Regions from separate parts of the Streptomyces sp. NPDC090798 genome, predicted to be linked through region 1. Evidence: riboswitches for the same ligand, from Rfam matches in the RefSeq annotation. Region 1 holds a riboswitch; each other region holds the start of a gene.
What was found. Region 1 has a riboswitch for cobalamin ahead of ACIQTP_RS05025 (CbtB-domain containing protein). Riboswitches for the same ligand answer to the same signal wherever they lie in the genome.
Positions count from the first base shown of each region.

Region 2: linked by a shared signal. The riboswitch ahead of ACIQTP_RS16205 (ribonucleoside-diphosphate reductase subunit alpha) and the one ahead of ACIQTP_RS05025 (CbtB-domain containing protein) in region 1 are both predicted to bind cobalamin.
Region 3: linked by a shared signal. The riboswitch ahead of ACIQTP_RS23455 (cobalamin biosynthesis protein) and the one ahead of ACIQTP_RS05025 (CbtB-domain containing protein) in region 1 are both predicted to bind cobalamin.

Region 1 is NZ_JBIVXA010000002.1:165,473-172,603, reverse strand. Features, by position in the region: gene ACIQTP_RS05040 (amino acid adenylation domain-containing protein) at 1-1,735, opposite strand, end outside; gene ACIQTP_RS05035 (Pls/PosA family non-ribosomal peptide synthetase) at 1,735-4,197, opposite strand; partial or broken gene ACIQTP_RS05030 (acyl-CoA thioesterase domain-containing protein) at 4,719-4,877, opposite strand; cobalamin riboswitch at 5,103-5,251, shown strand; gene ACIQTP_RS05025 (CbtB-domain containing protein) at 5,286-5,507, shown strand; gene ACIQTP_RS05020 (CbtA family protein) at 5,531-6,283, shown strand; gene ACIQTP_RS05015 (hypothetical protein) at 6,377-6,742, shown strand; gene ACIQTP_RS05010 (hypothetical protein) at 7,086-7,131, shown strand, end outside.
Region 2 is NZ_JBIVXA010000006.1:336,781-343,911, forward strand. Features, by position in the region: gene ACIQTP_RS16205 (ribonucleoside-diphosphate reductase subunit alpha) at 1-1,712, opposite strand, end outside; cobalamin riboswitch at 1,832-2,001, opposite strand; gene ACIQTP_RS16210 (GNAT family N-acetyltransferase) at 2,024-2,530, opposite strand; gene mctP (monocarboxylate uptake permease MctP) at 2,651-4,261, opposite strand; gene ACIQTP_RS16220 (DUF3311 domain-containing protein) at 4,258-4,539, opposite strand; gene ACIQTP_RS16225 (GntR family transcriptional regulator) at 4,656-5,420, opposite strand; gene ACIQTP_RS16230 (extracellular solute-binding protein) at 5,846-7,131, shown strand, end outside.
Region 3 is NZ_JBIVXA010000010.1:297,744-304,874, forward strand. Features, by position in the region: gene cobN (cobaltochelatase subunit CobN) at 1-187, opposite strand, end outside; gene ACIQTP_RS23450 (cobyric acid synthase) at 184-1,692, opposite strand; gene ACIQTP_RS23455 (cobalamin biosynthesis protein) at 1,689-2,645, opposite strand; cobalamin riboswitch at 2,745-2,888, opposite strand; gene ACIQTP_RS23460 (hypothetical protein) at 2,999-3,223, opposite strand; gene ACIQTP_RS23465 (anion permease) at 3,237-4,481, opposite strand; gene ACIQTP_RS23470 (lysozyme) at 4,694-5,446, opposite strand; gene ACIQTP_RS23475 (class II aldolase/adducin family protein) at 5,643-6,377, shown strand; gene ACIQTP_RS23480 (alpha/beta hydrolase family protein) at 6,600-7,131, shown strand, end outside.

The DNA of each region.
Region 1 (7,131 bases):
TGTGCACCGGACGGCCGAGCGGGATGCGCTCGGTGTCCGGCACCCGGTCCATGACCTCGTGAGTGGTGTCGTCCGACGTTTCGGTGAGCCCGTAGGCGTTGAGGAGCCTGATCCCGGGCTGGGCGCGGAACCAGCGCTCTACGAGGTCCTTCTTCAGCGCCTCGCCGGTCACCGAGACGCACCTCAGGTCCGGCAGTGCGCGCGGGCGCTTCTCGAGAAAGGACAGCACCGCATCGAGGTACGACGGCACGGCCTGCAGGACGTTGACGTGGCCGTCGGTAACGGTGTCGAGGTAGCGCGGGATGTCCTCGATCACCTCTTGGGGAACCAGCAGCGTCCGCCCGCCGACCATGAGCGCCGCCAGCAGTTGCCACAAGGAGATGTCGAAGCACTGCGGCGCGGTCTGGGCGACGACCTGCCCGTCGTCGATTCCCAGGTCGCCGATCTTGGCGTGGATGTGGTTGACCATCCCGGCGTGTTCGCACATCGCGCCTTTGGGCTCTCCGGTGCTGCCGGAGGTGAAGTAGATGTAGGCGAGCTGGTCCAGGGCCACGTCCATGTCGAGGTTCCCGGTCTCGTGGATCTCGTCGTAAGCCGCGTCCATGAGCAGGGTCCGCACCTCGGGCAGTGCGGCGACCGCTCGGGAGAGGGCGGCGGTGCTGCCGAGCTCGGTCAGCGCGAGCCGGCATCCGGCGCGGGAGAGCGTGGTCGCGATGCGTTCGGCGGGGAAGTGCGGCTCGATGGGCAGGTAGACACACCCGGCCTTGAAGATTCCCAGGACGGCGGCCGCCCAGTCCAGGTTGCGCTCCGTCACCACCGCGATGACGTCCTCGTGCTTCGCCCCCCGCCGAAGCAGGGCCCGAGCGACGCTGTTGGCACGCTCGTTGAGCTCCGTGTACGTCCACTGCCGGGCCCCGTGCACTATGGCCACGGTGCCCGCGTGGTCCTGTGCACGCTGCTCGAACAGGGCGTGGACACAGCGATGCGCAAGCTCGCGCCGTGGTCCGGCGAGCCCGTCGAGCTGGTAGCGGATCTCCTCGGCGGACAGCAGGCTCTGCGGCCCGTGCGGGGAGCCGGGACCGGCGGCCATCAGGGTCAGGGCGGTCAGGTGGTAGCCGGCGATCCGTGCGGCACACCGGGCGTCCAGCGCATCGCGACGGTAGCGCAACCGCAGGACGGGTCCGCTGTCGGACTCCGCGAACACGACCTGCAACACGGTGCCCGCGGGGAGGTCTCGACCCGGGCCGGCACTGGAGGCGCGGACGGCGGGGAACGGTACGAACGAGGCCTCGCTCAGCGGTCCGGGCAGGCCCAGCTCACGCTCCAGGTCCTCGACCCGGGCCTGCTGGTGCGTCAGCAGGTCCTTTTCGACCCGCCGGGCCTCCTGTACCAGCGCTTGCCACGACGGGGCGTCTGTCGTCATCCTGCACGGCAGCGGCCAGGCCCCCGGCCGGGCTGTGTAGACGGTCGTGACCTCGCGCTCGCCTGACAACGCGGCCAGCACTTTGGCGTGCGCCGCCAGCAGGACCGAGCTGATCGGCACGGCCATGTCGTCGGACAGCCGACGCGCTGCCGCCATGAGGTCTTCCGGGATCGTCACCTCGTGCTCCGCAACGCCCGGCACCTGCGTGCGGGACCAGCGCGGAAGGACGGTGACACCGCCGCGGCTGAGAACGGACCGCCAGAAGTCCTCGTCGTCGGGCTGGACCACATCGACGTCGGGTGCGATGGTCATCAGCTGCACCTTCCTGCCTGGTCGCAGCCCTGATCCAGTTCCCGGGCCGGATTCCCGCCCCACCAGGAGTGCGAGGGAACGACCTCCCCTTTCATCAGGAAGGAGTCGGGGGCGAGCACCGCGCCGTCGCCCACTGTCACGCCGTAGTGGACCAGCGCACCGACACCGACCGTGCAGCCGCGGCCGAGCGTGATGCCGTCGGACTTGAAGGTGCCGTCCTCCTGCGAGTGGCACTGGATGATGCTTCCCGCGTTCAGCGCGCACGCGTCACCGATGGACACCATCGGCCGCTCGGTCACGTAGCAGCCGTCGTCGAAAACCCTGCGCCCGATCCGGACGCTCAGCAATCGCCAGATCACGTTCTTGAACGGAGTGCCGTTGAACATGCGCAGATAGGTTTCCGACGGCACCTTCCAGTAGCGCTCGCGCCACCAGAACCGGGGATCGTAGATCGAGCAGTACAGGGCGCCCGGCCGGCGCACCGCGGTGAGGACACGCTCGACCAGCACGAAGTACACCGCGGTGAAGACCAGAACAAGCACATCGGCCAGCGCGAGAGCGGCCGCGCCCAGCCGCGGGTAGGTGTCGACGGCCCCGGCGGCGAGCAGCGCGGCACCCAGAACGTAGATCCACCGCGCCAGCAGGTACCAGCCCATGGTGGCCGCGTTGTGCTTGTTCTTCGCCGCGAGCCCACGGCGGAGCTCTTCGCCGCTCGCCAGCCGGTCGAACCGACTGTCGCGCAGGACCGACCGGGGGATCTCGAAGCTGGGTGAGCCCAGCAGGCCCACGCCTTCGCGGAGCTCGCCGTCGATGGGGACCATGACCTTCGTCGCCAGAAGGCAGTTGTCGCCGGCGCGTGTCCGCGCCGGATAGGCGATGCGGTTTCCCAGGAAGCTGTGGGCCCCGATCGCTGCCCGGGAGACCCGGAACGCGGTACTGGAGAAGTCGGCGTTCACGATCGACAGGCCGTCGGCCACCATCGTTCCGCTGCCGACCGAGCTCAGGAACGGGCTCTCGTGCCGCACATCGCAACCGAAATTCGACCCCGTCTGCTCGATGGGGGAGAAGTCGTAGCCGATGCCGCGCAAATAGTGGACGATGCCGGAACTGTCACCGAACAAGCGGGTGAGGAACCGCCTGTTGGTAAGCCGCGCGACAGCTCGGTGCACCGAGTGACGCCATCCGTACAAGGGGTAGTCGCGGCCCGGTACGACCGCGCGACGGAGCACACGGGGCAGAACGCTGATGAGCAGGAGGCCGAGCGCCACACCGCCGAGGACCAGCACGGCGGCGGCCACCGCGGCATCGCGATAGAACGCGCCGCTGGTGAGGGCCGAGGGCCCCGGCTCGATGAGCATGTTGAGCTGCGGAACCGCGACCAGCAACATGACTGTGCCACCGACGACGAGCGGCACGTACAAGAACAACGCGCCCACCAACTGCAGGACACTGTGCACGGCTCTGCGGAGCGTGGCGTGCGGCATCTCGCCGACGACCTGGAAGTTCGCCTCGGTGCGCTGTGCCGGTGATCCGTGCCAGTGCTCGCCGTCGGACACGGCCTGCCCGCTGTGCAGCGACGAGGCATGGGCGAGCTGGGCTCCGTCGCCCAGCGCTGTCCGGATGTCGATCACCGTGGCCTCGCTGACGAGCACCGACTTCCCGATACTGACCGGGCCCACCTGGAGCACGCCCCCCTGGGCGCGATAGCAGGAGAAGAAGGAGTCCTTCCGGATGACGGTGCCCTCACCTATGGTGAGCAAGTCGGTGCACACAGGCACGTTGCGGGAGAGGATCACGGCTCCCCGCCCGATGTCGGCACCGAGCGCTCGGAGATAGAGCACGTACAGTGGCGAGCCGACGAACAGCACCAGCGGATCCGAACGGATCAGCGTCCTGACGATCCAGAAGCGTACGTATGTCAGTGACCAGATGCGGATCTGCCCCGGCTTCCACCGCCCGATGAGCGTCCACTTCACGAGGACGGGAAGGGCGCACAGCCCGAGGAAACCAGCGCCGCCGAACAGCACCGACCTCACATAGACATCGAACACGCCCGACCCGGCGGAGATCCACTCGTACCCCCATGCCGTGGCCACGGCCACGAGACAGGTGTAGCCGAGGAAGGCGATGGCCTGGAGGAATCCGCACAGGACGTATTCCGCCGTGCTCGCGGTCGCGTCGGTGGGCGGGCCCATGGCCTGCGAGGCCCGGGCGGGGGTCGGTGCGGGCGCCGACTGAGGGGCCGCGGGGGCCGGGACCGCAGCCGCCAGGCCTCTTATGGTGGGATGTTGATAGACCTCCTTCATCGACACCGAAGGCAGATCCGCCCTCTTCCGCAGCCGGGCGCAGAAATGCGCCATCACAAGGGAATCGGCACCCAGGTCGTCGAAGAAGTGACTGTCGACGGGCACCCGCTCGATGCACACGACCTCGGCCAGCACCTCCGCGAGAGCGTGTTCCATGTCGAGGTCTGCGGGGTGCCCGTCGTGCGACGGCGAGGTGGATCGGAGATCAGGTCTTCGAAGATCAGAGGCGAGCAATTCAGCTTCGCCGAGGCCGGGTCGGCCGCCTGCCCGGGCATGGCGGGCAGTGCTTCCGGATGCGTTTGACGTGACCTTCGATTCTGACGTCATGATCTGTATACGCAGCCCGTGCGGGAATGTATTGGATATTTGGATCTTTTCTCATGTTACGGTCATTTATCTTGCGGTGCAGATGGGGGAGCGTGTACCGGGCGCGATCTCCGTCGAGGTGGGCATGTGCGTGCCGGATCGCCCGGAGCTCGATCGACGACGGGCGTCGTCCCGGCCCCGCGGGGCGCTGCCCCGAAGCCGCTCCCGACGCACCGTGACGGCGGAACGAAGCGCGGTCCGGTATGGGGCGGACGCTGAGGACGCCGTGGTGTCCAGGCCGGTCCAGTGGCCTTCGGGTTGGCGGTGGAGGTGGACCGTCAGGTCGACACCGGGGTACATCCAGGCGGTCGTACGGCCCGGCCGGGGCGGACGGTGTCCACCCGGATCTCGCAGTCGTCGAGGGCGAGACGGCCCAGGATGTCGTAGCTGATCCGGGCCGGCACCAGGTCGGTGTCCGGCCGCGCGGCCAGGTGGCGTTCGATGGCGTGGACGACGAGGCCGCCGAGCGGACGCCCTGTCACCCGGCACGGCCCTGTGGGCCGTCGGGGTCTCCTACCTCGTCGTCTCCTTCTGGCTCACGTGCTCGCCCCGCCGCGGGGCTCGCACGCTGGGGGAGAGCGAGGCCGGCCCCGAACTCGGCTGGGGTTCGCCACCGCTGATCCGCTGTTCACTCGGGATCGGGCACCTGGTGCGAGAGGAAGATCACGCCAGGTGGGGCGGTCTTGGCCCAGCACCCGACACGCGGTACGGTCGGTGCGATATCGATGACGGCAAGACGGAAGCCGGTGGGAAACCGGCACGGTCGCGCCACTGTGAACGAGAGGCTCCAGCCTTCTGGGACCTCTCGTGAGTCAGACCCGTAGCCGTCGTCCAGTGCACCACCGAGATGGGACGCGAACTCCCGAGGAGGTCCTGCCATGGCGCAGACCGTCGCTCAGCCGACAACCACCACCCCCGCTGTTCCCGCCAAGCTGCCGCTCAAGGCGATAGCTCCGTGGGCGGTCTTCTTCGGCATTCTGATGCTCGTCCTGCTGTACTTCGTCGGTGCCGAACAGGGCGCCACCTCCGTCGTCTCCGGCTCGGACGTCCATGAGTGGGTACACGACGCCCGCCACCTTCTCGGCTTCCCCTGCCACTGAGCGAGGGGAACCCCGGTACCTCCATGAACTCCGCAACGGTAAGAAATCTGCTCGTGCGGGGCATGCTGGCCGGCCTCGGTGCCGGCCTGCTCGCCCTGGTTGCCGCCTACTTCCTCGGTGAGCCGAACGTCGACAGCGCGATCAGCTACGAGGAAGCCCACTCCCACGAGCACGAGATGGAGATCGTCTCCCGCTCCCTGCAGTCCACCGCCGGTCTCGCCACCGGCGTCCTGGTCTACGGCATCGCCTTCGGCGGCATCGCGGCGCTCGCCTTCTCCTTCGCGCTCGGCCGCGTCGGCCGCTTCAGCCCGCGGGCGACCGCACTGCTGCTGTCCGGCTGCGCGCTGCTGGCCGTGTACGTCGTGCCGTTCCTGAAGTACCCGGCCAACCCGCCGTCGGTCGGCAACCCCGACACCATCGGCAAGCGGACCACCCTGTACTTCCTGATGATGGTGCTCAGCGTGCTCCTCGCGATCGCCGCCACCATCCTGGGCAAGCGGCTGGCACCCAGGATCGGTACCTGGTACGCCACCGTCGCCGCGGTGGCCGCCTTCGCCGTCGTGATAGGTCTCGCGTATGCGTTCCTGCCGGTCATCAACGAGGTGCCGAAGGACTTCCCCGCCACCCTGCTGTGGCGGTTCCGTCTCTCCGCGCTGGCCATCCAGACCGTCCTGTGGGGCGGATTCGGCCTGGTCTTCGGCGAGTTGGCCGAGCGGTTGCTGAATCCCAAGCCGGTGACGGCCGCCGCGAGCCGACGGGTCGCCGTTCCCAGCTGACATGACCCGACACACGAGTGAGGGCCCACGGAACCATCCGGGGGCCCTCTCGCGTTGTCCGGGCGTCACCCGGGCGAGGAGCGGAGGAACCGAGTGGCCGGACGACCCCAGCCGCGCCGCATCACCCTCGGCGGCCGTGAGGCGGTCGCCCTCACGGTGGCGGAGTACGAGCAACTGATCGCCAGCCGACGGCAGATCGGTGGTCAGAGCGCTCGGGTGCGCGTGCTCGCCCACGAGGCGAAGCGGACCGCACAGCTCCTCCAGGACCTGGAGACTCTGGTCGGGGCCCCGGCGGACTGCCGCGAGCAGACCGGGAGGACGCCGACGGTGTGCTCGCCGTCATGCCTCGCCGACAAAGCCACGGAGCCGGATGCGGACGCGGACGCGGACTCGGACGCCGGCTGCCTGCGCCGCTCGATAGCGGAACTGCTGCGTCGGCACCGGGACCTGGCTTCCTGAACCGTCGCAGCCGTGCGGACCCGATCTCGTAAGTCCCGTACAGCTGGGGTGCGTTCCATGGAGGAAGTGTTCAACCCGTGAAGGATTGACGGGAGTTGTCAAAAGTTGGAAGAATCCAGCTCGCTTCGCCGCGTCTGAAGTGAGCGAAGCGACACGAGTGGCTTGGGCGACATGCCTTCCGCCGGTTTCTCCGTCGGTACTTCCGTTGGTCCGTGCGCCGGTTCTTGCATCGGGTCATCCAGTTCTGCCGTCCGCGTTCGTCACTCGTGCGCAACCACCTCCCACACTTTCGATTTCACAGAGGCTCATCTTGTCGCGTTCGCAACACCCCAGAACTCTGGCTGTGCTCGCCGCAACCGCATTCGCCACCGCCGCCGTGCCCGTGCTCG
Region 2 (7,131 bases), on a different contig from region 1:
AGCGGGCCGCTGCGCTCCGCGAGGTCGGCCGAGGCCTCGTACGCGGCGAGCATGATCCGCTCGGCGATCCGGGTGGAGAGGGCCTTGGCCTGCGGGGAGTCGAAGGGGACGCGCAGCTTGAAGAAGACGTCCTGCAGGCCCATCGCGCCGAGGCCGACGGGCCGCCACTTCGCGTTCGACCGGCCGGCCTGCTCGGTCGGGTAGAAGTTGATGTCGACGACACGGTCGAGGAAGGTGACAGCGGTACGGACCGTCTCGTCCAGCCGCTCCCAGTCGATGTCGCCGTCGGCCACGAAGGCACCGAGGTTGACCGAGCCGAGGTTGCAGACCGCCGTCTCCCCGTCGTCCGTGACCTCCAGGATCTCGGTGCAGAGGTTCGAGGAGTGGACGGTGTGACCCGGCTCCGCCGTCTGGTTGGCGGTGCGGTTGGCGGCGTCCTTGAAGGTCATCCAGCCGTTGCCGGTCTGCGCGAGGGTACGCATCATGCGGCCGTAGAGGTCACGGGCCGGAATGGTCTTCTTGGCGAGGCCGGCCGCCTCCGCCCTGCGGTACGCCGCGTCGAACTCGTCGCCCCACAGGTCGACCAGCTCGGGCACGTCGGAGGGCGAGAAGAGGGACCACGGCCCGTCGGCGTCGACCCGGCGCATGAACTCGTCCGGGATCCAGTGTGCGAGGTTCAGGTTGTGCGTACGGCGGGCGTCCTCACCGGTGTTGTCGCGCAGCTCCAGGAACTCCTCGATGTCGGAGTGCCAGGTCTCCAGGTAGACCGCGGCCGCGCCCTTGCGCCGGCCGCCCTGGTTCACCGCGGCGACCGAGGCGTCGAGGGTCTTCAGGAACGGGACGATTCCGTTGGAGTGCCCGTTCGTGCCGCGGATCAGCGAACCGCGCGAACGGATCCGGGAGTACGAAAGTCCGATGCCGCCCGCGTGCTTCGAGAGGCGGGCCACCTGGTGGTAGCGGTCGTAGATGGAGTCCAGCTCGTCCAGCGGGGAGTCGAGGAGGTAGCAGGACGACATCTGCGGGTGCTGCGTACCGGAGTTGAACAGCGTGGGGGAGGAGGGGAGGTAGTCGAGGCGGCTCATGAGCCCGTAGAGCGCCGCGACCTCGTCCAGGGCCCGGCTCGTGTCGTCCTCGGCCAGGCCCGAGGCCACGCGCAGCATGAAGTGCTGGGGTGTCTCGATGACCTTGCGGGTGATCGGGTGCCGGAGCAGATAGCGGCTGTGCAGGGTGCGCAGGCCGAAGTAGCCGAAGCGGTCGTCGCCTTCGGTGTCGATCAGCGCGTCCAGCCGGGCCGTGTGCAGCTGGACGAACTCCGCCGTGCGGTCGGCGATCAGGCCCTCGCGGTGCCCCGTGGCGATCGACTCGGAGAAGGACGTGACGCCCTGCGAGGCCGCCTCCGCCGCGACGCTGATCGTCAGCAGCCTGGCCGCCAGCCGGGAGTAGGCGGGGTCCTCGGAGATCAGGCCCGCGGCCGCCTCGGTGGCCAGCTCGCGCAGCTCCGTGTCGTCCGCGCGCGCGGACCGGCCGCGCAGCGTGGCGGCGGCGACCCGGCCGGGGTCGGCGTCGGGGAGGTCGGCGGTGAGGTCGGTCAGGGTACGCAGCAGCGTGGTACCGGGACCGTCCGTCTCCACCGGGGCCTGCTTCCGCTGCTGCTCCTGCTTCTGCTGTGCGAAAGCGGTAGCTGAAGCCGGGTCGGCTGGCGCGATGGTCACTTGGGGCTCTCCCTCGCTAGGCACGGGGCCTGGCGGAGGGCAGGGCAGCTCACGAGCGCACACGGCGTCGCGTCCACCGGCCCATTCCGCGAGGCCCGGACGTCATGCACCCGGGCCGGATGGCCGGGCGCGCTGTCGGCAGGTCCTCGGACTGACGCGAGTACATGGGCGCGGATGTGCGAACACGTACAAGTACACCGTTGCGGGACAGTTCCGGATTTGCACCGGATTCCCCTGCGGCGACAGCGAGCATGAGCATACATCTTGTGCCGGGCTGCGGTGACACCACCAGATGTTGTGTCGTGCCGGTGTCAGAGTGTCAACTCATAGGTGAGGAGAGTGATGTCGTCGAGTTCCGGGAGCGGGTTCCAGTCGCGGTCGGGGGTGCGGGTGAAGCCGAGGCGTTCGTAGATGCGGTGGGCGGCGTGCATGGTGCGCTGGGTGGAGAGGACGATGCGTACGCAGCCGGTGGTGGCGCGTGCGTGGTCGACGCAGGCGCGGACGAGGGCCTCGCCGGCGCCACGGCCGCGGGACTCGCGTGCGACGGCGAGCATACGGATCTCGGCCTCGCCGGGGCGGGCTATGTCGGCCATGGGTCCGCCGCGCGGTACGAAGGTCACGGCGCCGAGGATGTGGCCGTGGTCCACGGCGACGAGGACTTCCGCGGCGGCGGCCCGTTTCGCCACGTCCCGCAGTTCGCCGAGGTACTCGTCGCTCTCCCCGAAGTCGAGCAGGTCGTCGCCGAGATAGGCCCCTGCGGTGATCTCGCCGATGCGGTCGTATTCGTGGGGCTGGGCGTCTCTGATGCGGAGGTCCATGCCGGTGAGTGTGCAACACGGCGCGGGAACGGGCCGCCGGATTTGTGTCCGACGGCCCGTGGGGGTTGCTTGGTGCGGTTCTTCGGCTGCGGGGGGGGGCTGGTCGCGCAACCCCCGGCCTTAGTGGGTGGACCCGGCCGTGGCCGGCGGGAGTTCCGTCTTGACGCCCGGGTCGCCCGCGTCCGCCGTGTAGTCCTCCGGAGACGTCTCGTCGACGCCGTCCGGCGCGTTGAAGGCGCGCAGGGCGAAGGTGAGGACGACGCTGACCACGACGTTCAGGACGAAGGCCGTCAGACCGATGTAGCCGATCTCCCCGATACCCGGGATCTCCTTCGAGCTGCCGCCGAAGTGCTTCTGGGTGGGAGAGGCGACCCCGTACGCGGCGAGCGTGCCGTACAGCATGCCCACCGCCCAGCCACCGAGCAGCGCCCAGCGGTGGAACCAGCGGGTGAACAGGCCACCGACCAGCGCCGGGAAGGTCTGGAGGATCCAGATGCCGCCCAGGAGCTGGAAGTTGATCGCGACCGTCTTGTCCATCGTCAGGACGAAGACCAGCGCGCCCACCTTCACCAGCAGCGACACCAGCTTGGAGACCCTCGTCTCCTGCTGCGGGGTCGCGTCCGGCTTGATGAAGTCCTTGTAGATGTTGCGGGTGAAGAGGTTCGCGGCCGCGATGGACATGATGGCCGCCGGTACGAGCGCTCCGATGCCGATCGCCGCGAAGGCCACCCCCGCGAACCAGTCCGGGAACATGTTCTCGAAGAGCTGGGGGATGGCGAGCTGGCCGTTGGTGACCTTGACCCCGGCCGCGATCGCCATGAACCCGAGCAGGGCGAGCAGCCCCAGCATCAGGGAGTAGAGGGGAAGGATCGTGGTGTTGCGGCGGATCACCTCACGGCTGCGGCTGGAGAGCGTCGCGGTGATCGAGTGCGGATACATGAACAGCGCGAGCGCCGACCCGAGCGCGAGCGTGGCGTAGGTCCACTGGCCCGCTTCTGCGGGCACGAGACCGCCCGCCCCCGCCGCCGTGTACTTGTCGCTCGCCGCCTTGAAGATCTCGTCGAACCCGCCCAGCTTGATCGGGATGTAGATGATGGCCACCGCGATCACGATGTAGATCAGGGTGTCCTTCACGAACGCGATCAGGGCGGGTGCCCGCAGCCCCGAGGAGTAGGTGTACGCGGCCAGCACGCCGAACGCGATGAGGAGCGGAAGGTCCTTCACGAACCAGTTCGTGTTCTCGCCGCCGCCCACGCCCATCACATCCAGGACGGCCTGGATGCCGACGAGCTGGAGCGCGATGTACGGCATGGTGGCGAGGATGCCGGTCACGGCCACGGCGAGGGACAGGCCCTTCGAGCCGAAGCGCCCGCGCACGAAGTCCGAGGTCGTCACGTACCCGTGTTTGTGGGAGACCGACCACAGGCGGGGGAGGAACGTGAAGATCAGCGGGTAGACGAGGATCGTGTACGGAACGGCGAAGAAGCCGGCCGCGCCCGCCGCGTAGATCGCCGCCGGTACGGCGACGAAGGTGTAGGCCGTGTAGAGGTCGCCGCCGAGCAGGAACCAGGTGACCCAGGTGCCGAACGACCGTCCGCCCAGGCCCCATTCGTCGAGGCTGTGCTCGTTGTCCGGCCTGCGCCAGCGCGCGGCCAGGAAGCCCATGACCGTGACGGCCAGGAAGAAGAAGATGAAGACGCCGAGCGCGACGCCGTTCACGCCGTCCTTCACTTCGCCGCACCCCCGCCCTGGGAGGCGCGGGCGCGCTGGTCACGCTGCCACAGCTGGTACGCGGTCACGGTGAGGGCCGTGGAGACGAGCACCCACAGCATCTGGTACCAGTAGAAGAACGGGATGCCGATGAAGGCCGGGTCCATCTTGGCGTAGGAGCCGACCCACAGCATCGCCACGAACGGGGCGATCAGGCACAGGGCGATGACCACCCGGATCGGTGTCACCACCGGCGGTTCGACCTTCGGCGCGTCTGAAGCGTCTGACACGTCTGACATACGGCGGCTCCGTCCCCTCGCTGTTCACCTGTGCAATGCGCAGGCAATCTAGGCGACGGTGTCAGCCAAGCGGAAGCCCTCGTCCGTATCTCGGTCCGGGCGACGCGACAGGCGGGCTACTCCTGCGGGCGCTTGAGCCGTGCCACGAACTTGTACCGGTCGCCCCGGTACACCGATCGCACCCACTCCACCGGCTCGCCCTGCCGGTCCAGCGAGTGCCGGGAGAGCATCAGCATGGGCAGACCGACGTCGGTGCCGAGCAGCCCGGCCTCGCGCGGGGTGGCCAGTGAGGTCTCGATGGTCTCCTCGGCCTCGGCGAGGTGGACGTCGTACACCTCGGCGAGCGCGGTGTAGAGAGACGTGTACTTCACCAGGCTGCGGCGCAGCGCGGGGAAGCGCTTCGCGGAGAGGTGGGTCGTTTCGATGGCCATCGGCTCGCCGCTCGCGAGGCGCAGCCGCTCGATGCGCAGCACCCGGCCGCCTGCCGAGATGTCGAGCAGCTCGGCGAGGGTGTCGTCGGCGGTGATGTAGCCGATGTCCAGGAGCTGCGAGGTGGGTTCAAGGCCCTGGGCGCGCATGTCCTCGGTGTACGAGGTGAGCTGGAGCGCCTGGGAGACCTTGGGCTTCGCGACGAACGTGCCCTTGCCCTGGATGCGTTCGAGGCGGCCCTCGACGACCAGTTCCTGGAGGGCCTGGCGCACGGTCGTGCGCGAGGTGTCGAACTCGGCGGCGAGGGTGCGCTCGGGCGGTACGGGCGTACCGGGCGGCAGTGTCTCCGTCATCTCGAGCAGGTGCTTCTTGAGGCGGTAGTACTTGGGCACGCGCGCGGTACGGATGGGGGCCCCACCCTCGTTCTCCGCACTGCTGACGTCGGTGCTCATGCTCTGCCTTCCCGGCTCCGGGTGCCGAAGCGACCGACATCCCGTCGGTCACGGCTCACATCGTGGCACGGCTTCATGCGCGAGTGTCCCCCCGCACGCTCCGTGATCCCCTCTATATACCGTCGGCGTACCCGTTGGTCTAGTCCATAGTGTGGACTCGGCGCGGCCGAGGGGTGCGTGAGGCCGATGAACGGCCCCGCCGTTTATGCCACTTACCTACTTAAAGGTCCTTGCATATGTAGGTCCCATAACGGACGACCAGTCGGGCTTACACACCCTTGACACCCCTCTAGGTCTAGGCCAAGCTCCCCGTACTGGTCTACACCATTGGTCCAGTCCCAGTCCCACGGGCAGTACTCGGCAGCGCTTCGGCAAGTGTCACCGCGGTGGGCAGGGGGGTTTATGGCATCCCTGAGGAGGGTGGCGTGAAGCGGAAGCTGGCAGCCGCGATCGGTATCGCGGGCATGATGGTCTCCATCGCGGCGTGCGGGAGCAGCGACAACAAGTCCGGGGGGTCGGACAAGGGCGCGGACGCGAAAGCACTGACCGTCTGGCTCACGGTGGACGCGCAGAACAACTGGCCCGAGCTGGTGAAGGCCGCCGACGCGGCGGTGCAGAAGGCGCACCCGGGCGTCAAGATCAACCACGAGTACTACGGCTGGCCGGACAAGAACACCAAGCTCGACGCGGTCCTCGCCACCGACAAGGCGCCCGACGTGGTCGAGATGGGCAACACCGAGATGCTCGGCTACATGGTCAAGGGCGCCTTCGCTCCCATCGACGCGTCGAAGCTCGACAACTCGGCCGCGTGGCTGGACGGCCTGAAGGCCTCCGTCACCTACGACGGAAAGACCTACGGCGTGCCGTACTACGCCGGTGGCCGTGTCGGCAACTGGCGCAAGGACGTGGCGGCTTCGGTCGGTGTCAAGACGCCGCCGAAGACGTACACGGAGCTCATCTCCGACCTGGACAAGATCCAGAAGAAGGAGGGGAGCAAGTTCAGCGCCTGGTACCAGCCGACGCGTGACTGGTACGCCGCGATGTCCTTCGTCTACGACGCCGGCGGCTCCATCGCCAAGGAGGACGGCGGCCAGTGGAAGGCCAACCTGTCGTCCCCGGAGTCCATCAAGGGACTCAACGACTGGAAGACCATCGTCGACAAGTACATGCACGGCGACAAGACCAAGGACGAGTCCGACCGATACATCGTCTACGGCCAGGGCAAGTCCGCCATGATCTTCGGCGCCGCGTGGGAGGGTGCGACCTCCGAGGACCCGAAGAACGACAAGACCGGCAAGCTCAAGGGCAACCTCGAGAACTTCGTGATGCCCGGCCCGTCCGGCAAGAACCTCCCCGTCTTCCTCGGCGGTTCCGACCTCGCCGTCCCGGTGAAGTCCAAGGCGCAGGCGCTCGCCGCCGAGTGGATCAACGCCTTCACGGGCTCCGCCGGTCAGAAGGGTCTGATGGCCAAGGGCAACCTGCCCAACAACAAGACCGACCTCGCCACCCTCAAGAACGACCCGGCGACCGTGGTTCCGGCCACCGCGGCCGAGTCCAACTGGTTCGTGCCGATGGCTCCCGGCTGGGGCCAGGTCGAGAAGGCCCAGGTCCTGCAGACCATGCTGCAGAACATCGGCACCGGCAAGAAGTCGGTCGAGGCCGCCGCGAAGGACGCGGACGCCGCGATCGACAAGGTGATCAACACCAAGTG
Region 3 (7,131 bases), on a different contig from region 1:
GGCCCTCCTCCCAGGCGCGCTTGCCGCCCAGGAGTCGTACGACGGCGATGTCCGCGCCCTCGACGAGGGACGGCAGTTCGCCCTCGACATCCACCCGGGTCGGGTTGCCGATCCGGTACGGGGCGCCGGAGGCACGTGCCGCCAGCAGATCGGTGTCGGCGGTCGACAACAACAACACTGTGCTCATGCGGGCGCTCCCGGTGGAATGAAAGGCAGTCCTTGCGGCGCGCCCGACTCGATGAGCCGCCACAGCGCGTCCGTGTCCGCGTGTTCCTCGATCAGATCGCCGAGCCGGTCGAGCTGCTGCTCGCGCAGCGCCGCGAACGACGTGTCGGCGGCCGGCACGAAACGACGGCCCGCGGCGGCCGCCACCTCGCGCAGGAAGGCGCGCCGGAAGCCGTCCGACTCCAGCGAGCCGTGCCAGTGCGTGCCCCAGACGGCGCCGACCCGGCAGCCGTCCAAGAACGGCTCACCGCCCGTCACATCGGCGACACCGTGATGGATCTCGTAGCCCTCGACATGCTCGCCGAGCGCCTCCCCGACGGGCCGGGTCAGGGTCTTCTCGCGTGCGAACCGCACCCGGACGGGCAGGAGTCCGAGCCCGTCGACCTGACCTGCGCGCGACTCGACCTCGTCCTCGATGTGCTCGCCGAGGACCTGGAAACCGCCGCAGATGCCCAGCACGGGCCGCCCCTCGGCGGCCCTGCGCCGGATGGCGTCCGCGACTCCGCGCTCGCGCAGCCACTCCAGCGCCTTCACCGTCCCCCGGGTCCCGGGGACGACGACGAGGTCGGCGTCGGCCAGCTCCTCGGCCCGGTCCACGAACCGCACGACGACACCCGGCTCGGCGGCCAGCGCGTCCACGTCCGTGAAGTTGGACATCAGCGGGATCGCGCAGACGGCGACGCGCAGCACGTCCTCGCCGACGGGGGAGGTCACCTGGGACTCCCGGACCGCTCCCCGCAACGACACCCGCAGCCCGTCCTCCTCGTCGATGCCGAGGCCGTGCTGGAAGGGCAGCACGCCGTACGTGCGCCGCCCGGTCAGGCCGTGGAGCATGTCGAGCCCCGGCTCCAGCAGGGAGACGTCCCCCCTGAACTTGTTGACGAGGAACCCGGCGACGAACTCCTGGTCCTCCCGCGACAGCAGCGCGACCGTCCCGAAGAACGAGGCGAACACACCCCCGCGGTCGATGTCGCCGACGACGAGCACGGGAAGCCGCGCATTGCGCGCGATCCCCATGTTCACGATGTCGGTCCGCCGCAGATTGATCTCGGCAGGACTGCCGGCCCCCTCACAGATCACCGCGTCATACGTGCCCCGCAACTCGGCGAGGCAGTCCAGCACGGTGGTGAGGAGGGCCTGCTGCCGCCCGCCGTGATAGCCGCGTGCGGTCATCTCGCCCACGGGCCTGCCCATGAGGACGACCTGACTGCTTCGGTCGCTGCCCGGCTTGAGCAGCACGGGGTTCATGAGCGCGGTCGGCTCCACCCGGGCGGCCTGCGCCTGCATGGCCTGCGCGCGCCCGATCTCGGCGCCCTCGCGCGTCACGAACGAGTTCAGGGACATGTTCTGCGCCTTGAAGGGCGCGACCTTCACACCGTGGCGCACCAGCCACCGGCAGATCCCGGCGGTCACGACGCTCTTGCCCGCGTCGGAGGTGGTTCCGGCGACGAGCAGCCCGCCGCTCATGACGTACGCCCCTTCCTGAGAAGCCTCTGTACGAGCAGCCGGCCGCCGGCACTCACGCCGAGGGCGAGCCAGCCGACACGCCGTGACAGCCGTACGGCCCGTTCGATGTCGTCGACGTGCACGGCGCGCCCGGCGCCGTTGAGTTCGGGCCGGTGCTCGACGCGCCCGGCGTAGGAGAGGGTGCCGCCCAGGCGCACCCCGAGGGCCCCCGCGAACGAGGCCTCCACGGGCCCGGCGTTGGGGCTCGGATGCTTGACGGCGTCGGCGCGCCAGGCCCGTACGGCCCCGCGCGGACTGTCACCCGCGAGGGCGGCGAGCACGGCGGTGAGACGAGCCCCCGGCCACCCGGCGATGTCGTCGAGCCGAGCCGAGGCCCACCCGTACCGCCGGTACCTGGGCGACCTGTGACCGACCATGGCGTCAAGGGTGTTGACGGCCCGAAAGCCCACGAGCCCCGGGACTCCGCCCACGGCCCCCCACACCAGGGCGCCCACCACGGCGTCGGAGGTGTTCTCGGCGACGGACTCGACGACGGCGCGCGCGACGCCGTCGGCGCCGAGGGCCTGGGGATCGCGCCCGCACAGATGCGGCAGCCGCTCCCGGGCCGTCTCGATCTCCCCGTCCGCGAGGGCGTCACCGATCGCCCGGGCCTCCCGCCCGAGCGTGGTGCCCCCGACGACGGCCCAGGTGGCGGCGGCCGTCAGCGCGACGGACGCGGCACGTGAGGGGCGTACGGCACGGGAGGCGACGGCGGCGAGTCCGGCGGCACCTCCCACACACACGGCGGTGTGCAGCGCGCCCCACCCGCGGTGGTCCCGCCACAGCACCCGCTCCACGGCTGCCGCGCTCCGCCCGAACGCGGCGACCGGATGCCCCCGGCGAGGATCGCCGAGCAGCAGGTCACCGAGGAGGCCGGCGGCGGCGCCGTACGCGAAGACGCGATCGGCACGCACGGGGTCAGCCGACCGTCAGGTCGGGTGGAACCGTCGCTCGCAGGGCACTTGGGCAGCCGCGCATGGCGTTATGTCCTCACTCAGGGTGTCCACGCCCTGGTTCGACGAGACCGGCGGTGAGAGTTCCTGGCTCCCGGGGAGTTCCTTCCCCGGTCACAGTGGCGGGACCGCGCCGGATTCACACCGGCTTCCTCTTCTGTCGCCGTACTTGGCTCCGGCAGTCCACCACGGGTTGGAAGACCCGTCAACTTGCCGTTGACCTGCGCGGGGAGAGTGTGCGAAGGCCCACATACAGGTGGGGTGCGGGACGGTGATCCGTCCCGCACCCCACCTGAAGTGGTGCCCGTTTTGGGTTACTTGCCGACGATCAGGAAGATGCCGTACGCCACCGCCGCGGCGCACGCCGCGAAGCAGACGTACGCGCCGGTGACCGCGAGGGTCGCGGAGCCGCCTTGGGCGGACGCGGACTCGCGCTTGGAGAGGCCGACGATGCCGAGGGTGAAGAGGCCGACGAGGCCGACGGTGGTCACGAGGCTGACTCCGAAGACGGAGCCGAGGGCTGCCCAGTCGATGTGCATGCTGTTTCTGTCCTTACACCGTGGCCGGGCGGGTGGGCTCCGCGTCCGGGGACGGGATGGTGGTCTTCAGGTCGCCGGGCACGTCGCCGGTGACGGGGCCCGCGGGCGGCGGGGCGACGGCGGCGATCGCGGTGGTGATGACGCCCGCGGGCTCGGCGTCGACGTCGTTGACGTTGTCGACGGTGACCGGCTGGCGGCGGGAGAGCTTCCAGATGGTGCCGGCGCCGGCGACAAGCAACGCGCCGGTGAGGACGATGCCCCACGTGCCCTGCTTGGTCAGGAACTCGGCGGAGGCGCCGGCCAGACCGGCGGCCGGCAGCGTCAGGCCCCAGGCGACGAACATCCGGGTCGCGGTCGACCAGCGGACCACGCCGCCCTTGCGGCCGAGGCCCGAGCCCATCACGGCGCCGGAGCAGACCTGGGTGGTGGAGAGGGAGAAGCCGATGTGCGAGGACGCCAGGATGGCCGTCGCGGCGCTGGTCTGGGCGGCGAAGCCCTGTGGCGGCGCGAGGTCCGTGAGGCCCTTGCCCAGGGTGCGGATGATGCGCCAGCCGCCCAGGTAGGTGCCGAGCGCGATGGCCGTACCGGCCGAGACGATGACCCACAGCGGGGGGTTCGAGCCCGGGGCGATGACGCCGCCGGTGACCAGCGCCAGGGTGATGATGCCCATCGTCTTCTGGGCGTCGTTCGTGCCGTGCGCCAGGGAGACCAGGCCGGCGGAGGCGATCTGGCCGGCGCGGTAGCCCTTGGCGGTCGCCTTCTCGTCGGCGCGGTTGCCGATCCGGTACGTCAGCCGGGTGGCCAGCATCGCGGCGAGTCCGGCCACGATGGGCGCGGCGACCGCGGGGATCAGCACCTTGGTGACGACGGTCGAGCCGTTCACCGACGACCAGCCGGCCGACATGACCGCGGCGCCGATCAGGCCGCCGAACAGTGCGTGGGAGGAGCTGGAGGGCAGACCCAGAAGCCAGGTCAGCAGATTCCAGAGGATGGCGCCGACGAGCGCCGCGAAGATCACTTGGACGCGTATGCCCTCTTCGTTGATGATCCCGCCGGAGATCGTCTTGGCGACCTCCACGGAGAGGAACGCGCCGACGAGGTTCAGCACGGCGGACATGGCCACCGCCGTCTTGGGCTTCAGAGCGCCGGTCGAGATGGTGGTCGCCATCGCGTTGGCAGTGTCGTGGAAACCGTTCGTGAAATCGAACACGAGAGCGGTGACGATCACGATTCCGAGGAGGAGCGTGATGTGTTCCATTTACCCAGGCTTCTGTTTGGCGTCAGTGGCAGGTGGACCGTAGGCAACCTGAGTGAACGGAAGATGAACTGGGGCAGGCGTTGGGGTGTCTCAAACGGTGGACCGCCCCTCCGCTTGTGTTGACCAGTGTGCGGGAGGGGCGGCCCGATCGCTGACGCGATGTTCGAACGGAGGCGGAATCCCGGGTTTCGCCGGGGGTTCTTCGAGGGCTTCTAGCCCGTGGCGAACCGCTTGAGCCGGGTCATGGATCCGTTGAAGAGATTCTGGTCACCCGGGAGCGTGCCGCTGTTGTCGTACTGCCAGAACGTCCACGTCGACCAGCCGGCCGGCAACGCGCCCGTGTCCGCGGAGTCGTAGCGGGCGAGCCACAGGGCGTGGGTCGCGGCGAAGGCGTCGCTGCCGCCGGTGCAGGTGTTCCACCAGTGGGTGGTCGTGTAGATGACCGGACGGCGGCCGGTCTCCCGTTCGAGTTCGTCGCTGAACGCCTGGATCCAGCTCACGATCCTGGCCTTGCTCAGGCCGTAGCACTTGTGCTTCTTGTCGTACGGGTTGTACTCCATGTCGAGCGCTGGCGGCAGCGTCCAGCCGTCCGCACGCCAGGCACCGCCGTTGCGCACGAAGTACGCGGCCTGGGTGGCGCCGGACGACTTGTCCGGCACCGCGAAGTGGTAGGCGCCGCGGAGGATCCCCGCGTCGCGCGCCCCGTCGTACTGCCGGCCGAAGTACGGATTGCGGTACGTGTGGGACTCGGTCGCCTTCACGTAGACGAACCGGGCGCCCTTCGCTTTCGCGCTCTGCCAGTCGACGTTCTTCTGGTGCGAGGAGACGTCGTGGCCCTTGGGTTTGGCCGCCGCGGCGACCGGGGCCCCGGCGAAGGCGGTCCCCGCGGCGGTGAGCGCCGTTACGGCGGCCGCGGCCGCGAGGACGCGGGCACGACGAAGGAGTGGTTTGTGGTCACGAGCCATGTTTCCCCCCGGAATGGCGACGTACGTGACAAATCCCCCAGAGGTTATTGGAAGATCGTTGAAAGCCCGTCGATCGCCAGCCAATCACTCCAGGAGGGTGATATGTACTGCTATGTGCACTTACGGATGCTTGTCTTCCGCCCTAAAGTGCCCTCGCCGACAGCGGGTTGACGTCCCTGCCTGGCAGGATCGCCGCATGGCTGAGCAGCGGCGGGACGCACGGGAGGCACGGGAAGTGCGGGATGCGGGGGAGAGGGCGCCGGGCGCGCGCGAGCCGGAGGTGGCGGCCGCGTGGGACGAGCTCGTCGTGACGGCCCGCCGGACGGTGGCCGACGGTCTGGTCGTCGGTACGTCGGGCAACGTCTCCGTCCGGGTCGGCGACACGGTCCTGGTCACACCGACGGGAGTGCCCTACGACCGGCTGAGGCCCGAAGACGCCGTCGGTGTGGACCTCGAGGGCCGGCAGGTCCTCGGTTCGCTCGCCGCGACCAGCGAACTGCCGATGCACCTCGCGATTTACCGCGCCACCGACGCGCGGGCCGTCGTCCACACCCATGCCGCGCACGCGACGGCCGTCTCGACCCTCGTCCCCCAGCTCCCCCTGATCCACTACATGGCGGGCGCTCTCGGCGGACCGGTCCGAGTTGCCCCCTATGCGACCTACGGCACTGCGGAGTTGGCCGAGAACATGCTTCAGGCCCTCACCGACCGCACGGCCTGCCTCCTCCAGAACCACGGCACCATCGCCTACGGAGCCTCGCTGTCCCAGGCGTTCGACCGCACCGCACAACTGGAATGGATGTCCCGCGTCTGGCTTCTGGCGTCGTCCGTTCCCGGCCTGTCCCCGACGCTGCTCTCGCCGGAACAGGTGGACGAGGCGGGGGAGCGGCTGGGGCGGTACGGGCAGGGCGGCGCGGCCGGTCCCCGCTGATCCGGCGCGGTGCACCGACCCGCCGGTGCCGGCGCGGTGCACCGACCCGGTGGTGCCGGCGAGCGCCCCGCACGGAGAACGAGCCCGCACGCCAAGCCCCGCTCACCGGTGCTCATGAGGCGCCGTCGCTTCCTGCGCCCTGATCCGCCGGACAGGCCCTGGGCGGGAGTCCACCGCCCGCTCCCGCTGGCCGACCGGGGGCCGCGCCGGGAGACTGAACCCGTGCGTACTGTCAAAGCGACGGCCGCGGCCGTCTCCGTAGCCCTGGCCGCGGGCGCAGCCTCCGTGGCGGCGGGCCGGTTCGCCAGCGACGCCGCACTGAAGGCGCCGCCCGGCAGGCCACTGCCCACCGAACCCCGGCTCACCGTGCACTCCACGGCCGCGGACCGGATCACGCTCACCCGCGACCTGGCCTCCCTGCGCCCGGGAAGGTACGGCCTCACGGGCGACGGCTCCCACGCGGTCGTCGGTCCCGTCCTGGACTCCGTACCCCACACCGCCGACACGGTCGTACGCCGCCTCGAACGCGTCACCCACGGCACCCTGGAGCCCGGTGACAAGGCATGGCTCACCCCCAACCTGCACATCGGCAACCCCAGCAGCGCCCTCGGCCTCGACCACGCCGACGTGGACGTCCCCGGCGAGCTCGGCCCCCTGCCCGCCTGGTTCGTGCCCGGCACCCGCAACACCTGGGTGATCACGGTGCACGGGCTCGGCACCACCCGCGAGCACCCCATGAACGTGATGGAGTTCC